DNA from 2 places in the Achromobacter sp. D7-1 genome. Region 2 is predicted to be linked to the other one. Evidence: riboswitches for the same ligand, from Rfam matches in the RefSeq annotation. Region 2 holds a riboswitch; the other holds the start of a gene.

Region 1 (3,402 bases), on a different contig from region 2:
GCCCATGCCCCGTGTTGTAGAACACGCCCGGCCGCTTGCCGGGGCCGACGCGGGGCATCATGCTGGGCGTCATCGGGCGCAATCCGCACCAGGGCACCACGCGCGAGGTGCGGATGCCGGGGAAGTGCTTGCGGGTCCAGTCCACCAGCGGCTGCACGCGTTCGGCGCGGATGTCCATGTTGAAGCCGTTGAACTCCGCCGTACCGGCCACGCGGAAGCGGTCGCCGAGGCGGCTGGTGACGATCTTGGCGGCTTCGTCCAGCAGGCTGACCTGCGGCGCGGCGGCCTGGCTGGCGGCGTCGTCCAGGTGCACGCTGATGGAGTAGCCCTTGACCGGATAGATGTTGAGCCTGTCGCCCAGCTGCCTGGCGAACTGACGGCTGACGGCGCCGGCGCAGACGACGATGGCGTCGGCTTCATGCTGTTCGCGCCGCGCGCCGCCTTCGCGCGCGACGTCGAGCACGTAGGGCGCGCCGTCCAGGCTGATATTGCGGATGTCGGCATCCTGCGCGAAGCGCACGCCGCGGCGCTCGCAGGCGCGGGCCAGGCCGCTTGTGAACTTGTGGATGTCGCCGGTGGCATCCGAGGGCGTGTAGAAGCCGCCGTAGCAGGAGGTTTGCAACTTGGGTTCGATGTCGCGCGCTTCCTGGGGCGACACCGCGTAGCGCTCCAGCCCGCCTTCCTGCAGCAGGGCATTGGCGTGGCGCGCGGTCTCGAAGCTGGCGGCGTCGTGGTAGATGTGCAGGATGCCGCGGCGCTCCAGGTCGAAATCTATCCCTTCCTCTTCAGCCATGGCGTACAGATGCTGGCGCGCGGCGATGGCGAGGCGGGTGGTCTCGATGGTGTTCTTGCGGTAGTTGCGGATCTGCCCGATGAACTGCGCCAGCCAGGAATACTTGTGCCAGCTGAAGCGGGGATTGAGCAGCAGCGGGGCGTTGTGGCGTCCGAGCCAGCGCAGGCCCTTGATGATGGTCGCGGTACTGTTCCAGACCTCGGCGTTGCTGGCCGACAACTGGCCGCCGTTGGCGTAGGAAGTTTCCATGGCGGGGTAGCGCTGGCGGTCGTAGACGGTGACGTCGTATCCCAGTTTGCTCAGGGCATAGGCGGACGTGACGCCGGTGATACCGGCGCCAATGATGGCGATGCGGGGCATGATGGCTCCAGATTGGGTGGCCGCGGCCATCCGGCCGCAGCACCCCATCTGTCTCTGTACCTGAGAGCTTCACCCGCGGCGCAGGCGGCGGGTTCCCCTTCGGTGGGCGCGCTTGGCGCCTCTCTCCAGATTGTCTAGACCGCGCAGTCCTGTTTGCCTGAGAGTTTCCGGGGCGGTTGCTCCGTCGGCGCCTGCCGCGGGGGGCAGGTCTCTTCTGCGGGGTTTTGGATCGACGAGGCGAGGATAGCCAAAATCCACAGGAATGAGACCAAGGGTTAATACCAATGAATCGTCCCGTCGCGTTACGATGCATGCGCGCCGCCAGCCTAAGGTGCGGCGGAAATTCAACACCACATGGGATGACGAGAATGCGCTTGAACGGAATGTTGCGCACGGGATTGTTTGCGCTTGTGGCCGGCGGCTGCGCCGTGGCGCATGCCGGCCAGGCCAAGGTGGACCGCAAGGTCGACGAAGCGGCGCAGGCCGTCATGCGTGAACACGGCATCGCCGGCCTGTCGATCGCTATTACCCAGAACGGGACGCAGCGCTTCTACAACTACGGCGTGGCGTCCAAGGAAACGGGCAAGCCGGCCGGCAGCGATACGCTTTACGAAGTCGGGTCCATCAGCAAGACCTACACGGCGACCTTGGCCGGCTACGCGCAGGCGCGCGGCCGTCTCGCCTTGAGCGACAGCCCGGCCAAATACCTGCCCGAGCTGGCCGGCAGCAACTTCGCCAAGCTCAGCCTGATCAACCTGGGGACGCACACCACGGGCGGTTTTCCCCTGCAGGTGCCCGGCACGGTGCGGGACCAGGCGCAGTTGATGGCCTATCTCAAGGCCTGGAAGCCCGAGCATGCCGCCGGCACGTATCGCACCTACGCCAATCCCAGCATCGGCATGCTGGGCGTGATCGCCGCCAAGAGCCTGAACCGGCCGTTCAAGACGGCCATGGAGCGGGACCTGTTTCCCAAGCTGGGCCTGACCAGCACCTATATCGACGTGCCGCGCGCGAGGCTGGCGGACTACGCGCAGGGCTACAACAAGCAGGACGCTCCTGTGCGGGTGAATCCTGGCGTGCTGGCGGACGAAGCCTACGGCGTGAAGACCAGCGCGCGCGACCTGATCCGCTTCGTCGACGCGAACTTGGGCCTGAATGTGGCCGATGCCGAACTCCGCAACGCGATCGCGCAGACGCACGTCGGCTATTACCAGCTGGGCGACATGACCCAGGATCTGGTCTGGGAGCAGTTGCGCTATCCCGTGGCGCTGGACGCGTTATTGACGGCCAATGCCGGCAACTACAACAGCCAGAGCCAGGCCGTGACCGCGCTGAACCCGCCGCTGCCGCCGCAGGATGCCGTGTGGATCAACAAGACGGGTTCGACCAACGGCTTCGGCGGCTACGTGGCGTTTGTGCCGTCGAAGCAGCTGGGCATCGTGATACTGGCCAACCGGAACTATCCGAACGAGGCCCGGGTGCGGCTGGCCTACAAGATCCTGGGCGAACTGGATAAGTAGGCGCGCCGGCCTATGGACTAGCGCACGGGTGGCTGCCGCGCCGCGTCGAAGCGGGGCAGCATATCCATCACCTCCAGCCGCTTGCACAGCTGCGCCAGCCGCTCCATCTTGTAGGCGTTCACGTCCATGCCGGCATAGTCATAGAAGCCCTGGCCGTCGCGTAGTCCGTTGCGCCCTTGCTCCATGTTGCGGGCGATGACGGCGGGCGAGGCGAAGCGCGGATCGATGGCATCGGACAGGTAGCGCGAGGCGTAGTAGAGGATATCGCCGCCGCCCCAATCGATGAATTCCAGCAGGCCCAGCACCGAAAAGCGCAGGCCGAAGCCCAGGCGCACGGCGGTGTCGATGTCTTCGGCGCTGGCCACCCCTTCCTCCACCATGCGGGCGGCTTCATTCATGGCCAGGGCCTGGATGCGGGGCACGATGTAGCCGGCGGCGGGCGCGCATTGCACCGGCTTCTTGCCTGCCAGGCGCAGCACTTGCAGCAGGCCCTGCGTCGCGGCCTCGCTGGTTTGGGGGCCGCGGCTGACTTCCACCAGCGGTATCAGGTACGCGGGATTGAGCCAGTGTGCGTTCAGGAAGCGCTGCGGACTTTCCACCAGTTCCGCCAGTTCGGTGACGAGAAAAGTGGACGTGGTGGAAGCGATGACGCTGTCCGGCGCGCAGGCAGCGCCCAGCCAGAGAAAAGCATCGCGCTTGGCGTCCAGGCGTTCGGGTACGGCTTCGAAC
Region 2 (3,402 bases):
CATGGAGAGATCTCGGGATAGCGGGTGTCGTCGGAGAACGGACGGTATTGCATCTTGCGGATCGGGCGCGGGCTGGTGCTCGCGCGCCCGATCCGGACCAGCGGCTTAGCCGTTGGCGACGGCTTCGTAGCCGGCGGCGTCGAGCAACTTGTCGGCGTCGGCGGCGTTGACCGGCTTGATCTTGAAGATCCAGGCGGTGAAAGCCGATTCGTTGATCAGGTTGGGGTTGTTTTCCAGTTCTTCGTTGAAGGCGACGATCTCGCCGGCCACGGGAGCGTAGATGTCCGAAGCGGCCTTGACCGATTCGACCACGCCAGCGGTTTCACCGGCGTTCAGCTTGGCGCCGACCTTCACGTCGCCGACGAAGACCAGATCGCCCAATTGATCCTGGGCGGTATCGGTGATGCCGACGACGAACACGTCGCCTTCGGCTTTGACCCATTCATGGGACTCGGTGTACTTGCGATCGGTGGGCAGACTCATGGGAACTCCTGAGGGAATGCGGGTAGATGAATGGTGTTGCGCGCCTCGCGCGGGCGGCCGTCGCCCCAGGGGCCGGCGGCTCGCGCGAAGCTTCGAGTTTACGAGTGTTCGACCGCTTTGCCGTTACGCACGAACGGCAACTTGCAGGCCAGGGCAGGCACCCATTTGCCGCGGATGTCGACCTCGACCGTATCGCCCGGCTTCACGCCTTGCGGCAGCCGCGCGAAGCCGATCGACACGCCCAGCGTGGGCGACATGGTGCCGCTGGTGAGCTCGCCCGTGCCTTGCTTGGTGCGCACGGCCATGTGCGCGCGCATGACGCCGCGCTCTTGCAGCTTCAGGCCGATGAAGGTGGCGGGGGTGGCGAATTGTTCCAGCGCGTCGCGGCCGATGAAGCGGCGCTCGGCGTTTTTCAGGGACACGGTCCAGGTCAGGCCGGCCTGGTCGGGCTGGGTCAGCTCGTCCATGTCCTGGCCATAGAGATTCATGCCGGCTTCCAGGCGCAGCGTGTCGCGCGCGCCCAGGCCGCAAGGGCGCACGCCTTGGGCGACCAGGTCGCGCCACAGCTGCACGACCTCGGCGGCGGGCAGCACGATTTCAAAACCGTCTTCGCCCGTGTAGCCAGTGCGGGCCACCAGAGTGTCGTCGCCCACGCGGGCGGCCACGAAGGCGGTCAGCGGCTCGCTGGCGGCTTGCCACGCCGGGCGCGCGGCCCAGACCTTGGCGCGGGCGTTGGGGCCCTGCACGGCCACCATGGCCAAATCGCGGCGCGGCGTGATGGCGACGTCGAACTGGCCGGCCTGCTTGACGCGCTGCATCCAGGCCACGTCCTTGTCGGCGGTGCCGGCGTTGACCACCACGCGCCATTCATCGGCGGCGAAGAAATAAATGATCAGGTCGTCGATCACGCCGCCCTGGGGGTTCAGCATGCAGCTATACAGCGCCTTGCCGGGCACGGTGAGCTTGGCCACGTCGTTGGCGACCAGGCGCTGAAGAAAGGCATAGGCGTCGGGGCCGATGACGTCGACGTTCAGCATGTGCGACACGTCGAACATGCCGGCGTCCTGGCGCACGGCGTGGTGTTCTTCCAGCTGCGAACCGTAGGCCAGCGGCATGTCCCAGCCGCCGAAGTCGACCATGCGGGCGCCAGAGGCGACGTGTTCTTCGGCCAGCGGGGTGCGTTTGAGGGTTGCGGACATGCGCGGAAACTCCGGGACGGCAGTGTTGCCAGGGTTACGGAATGCCGGTGGTGCACGGCGGCCTGCGCCTGCACTACGGCTGAATCTTCCGCCCCTCTGTCCTTTTGCCTGAGAGTTGCCCCGCATGGCGGGTTTGCACCTTCGGCGCCTGGGCTGCTCGCTATGTCCCTAGTTCAGGGGCGGCGCCAGGTCTCTCCAGAGTACTGTTTTGCCGGGTCCACACGGTGAGAAAACCGGGACGGGGCAAGCATGGGCGGTATGGGTTACCTGAGCGATTCCGGGCGAATTGCGCCTTCGGCGGCGGCCGGACGTACAGGCCGCTCTCTCCCGCAACATGCGTGACAGCGGCGCAAGCATACAACGAAAGCCGCGGCCAGGGAATGCCCGCGCGGGCCTCAACCCAGCGCCGTATCCAGCAGCATCATCAGCACGAAGCCCAGCATCAGGCCGCAGGTCGCGTAGACCTCATGCCCCTTGCGGTGCGATTCCGGGATGATCTCGTGGCTGATCACGAACAGCATGGCGCCGGCGGCGAAGCCCAGGCCCCAGGGCAAGAGCGGCTCGGACCAGCCGACCACGGCGGCGCCCAATACTGCCCCCAGCGGTTCGACCAGCCCGGACAGCATGCCCAGCGCCACGGCGAACGCGCGCTGGTAGCCCGCAGCCAGCAGCGCCACGGCCACCACCAGGCCTTCGGGAATGTCCTGGATCGCGATGCCGGTGGCCAGCGCGGTGCCGCGCATGGCGTCGTTGCCCGCATAGCCCACGCCTATCGCCAGGCCCTCGGGCAGGTTGTGCAAGGTAATGGCGAAAACGAACAGCCAGGTGCGGCGCAGACGATGCGCCTCGATGCCTTCCCTGCCCTTGATGAAATGCTCATGCGGCAGCGTGCGGTCCATGAGCAGCAGCACCGCCGCCCCCAGCAGCAGGGCGGCGCCCACCGTCAGCCCGGCGCCCCAAGGGCCATAGCCCAGGTCGCGACCCGCCGCGATACCGGGCGCCACCAGCGAAAAAGCGCTGGCCGCCAGCATCACGCCGGCGCCGAAACCGAACATGCTGTCCTGCACTTTTTGCGGAATGCTGCGGGCGAACAGGATGGGCAGGGTGCCCAGCGCCGTGGCGGCGGCGGCCACCAGACCGCCCAGCAGGGCGTCGGCGACGTGCGGCGCGCGCACGTCCAGATAGGCCCACAGCTGGTGCAGGCCCAGGCAGGCCACCAATACGGCCAGGGTCCACACGCTGATGCTGGTGGCCGCCGGCCGCACGCGATGACGGCTGAAAGTATTCATGTGCCGCTGCCCTCCTTGCCAGGAATGCGCTTAGCGCTGGGCCGCCGCGTAGCGGCGCGCCACTTCAGGCCAGTTCACGACATTGTAAAAGGCGCCGATGTACTCGGGCCGGCGGTTCTGGTACTTCAGGTAGTAGGCGTGTTCCCACACGTCCAGCCCCAGGATGGGCGTATTGCCCTGCATCAGGGGGCTGTCCTGGTTGGCGCTGCTTTCCACCGTGAGCTTGCCGGCCGGCGTGACCGAGAGCCAGGCCCAACCGCTGCCGAAACGGGTCAGCGCGGCCTTGGTGAAAGCGTCGCGGAAAGCGGCCAGGCCGCCAAGCTCGGCTTCGATGGCCGCCGCCAGGGCGCCATCCGGCTCGCCTCCGCCCTCGGGCGACATGACCGCCCAGAACAGGCTGTGGTTCGCATGGCCGCCGCCATGGTTGCGCA

What was found. A riboswitch is a leader RNA that binds a small molecule or an ion and turns the genes downstream of it on or off. The one in region 2 is predicted to bind glycine.
Region 1: another riboswitch for glycine. It lies ahead of AC6LKD_RS03255 (D-amino acid dehydrogenase); the one in region 2 lies ahead of gcvT (glycine cleavage system aminomethyltransferase GcvT).

Annotation. Positions count from the first base shown of each region.
Region 1 covers NZ_JCBAMT010000004.1:76,754-80,155, reverse strand. Annotated here, with positions in the region: gene AC6LKD_RS03255 (D-amino acid dehydrogenase) at 1-1,153, opposite strand, end outside; glycine riboswitch at 1,198-1,286, opposite strand; glycine riboswitch at 1,288-1,380, opposite strand; gene ampC (class C beta-lactamase) at 1,537-2,673, shown strand; gene AC6LKD_RS03245 (3-hydroxybutyryl-CoA dehydrogenase) at 2,691-3,402, opposite strand, start outside.
Region 2 covers NZ_JCBAMT010000024.1:63,145-66,546, reverse strand. Annotated here, with positions in the region: gene gcvP (aminomethyl-transferring glycine dehydrogenase) at 1-3, opposite strand, end outside; gene gcvH (glycine cleavage system protein GcvH) at 106-483, opposite strand; gene gcvT (glycine cleavage system aminomethyltransferase GcvT) at 582-1,682, opposite strand; glycine riboswitch at 1,769-1,891, opposite strand; glycine riboswitch at 1,927-2,022, opposite strand; gene AC6LKD_RS13100 (ZIP family metal transporter) at 2,078-2,971, opposite strand; gene AC6LKD_RS13095 (superoxide dismutase) at 3,002-3,402, opposite strand, start outside.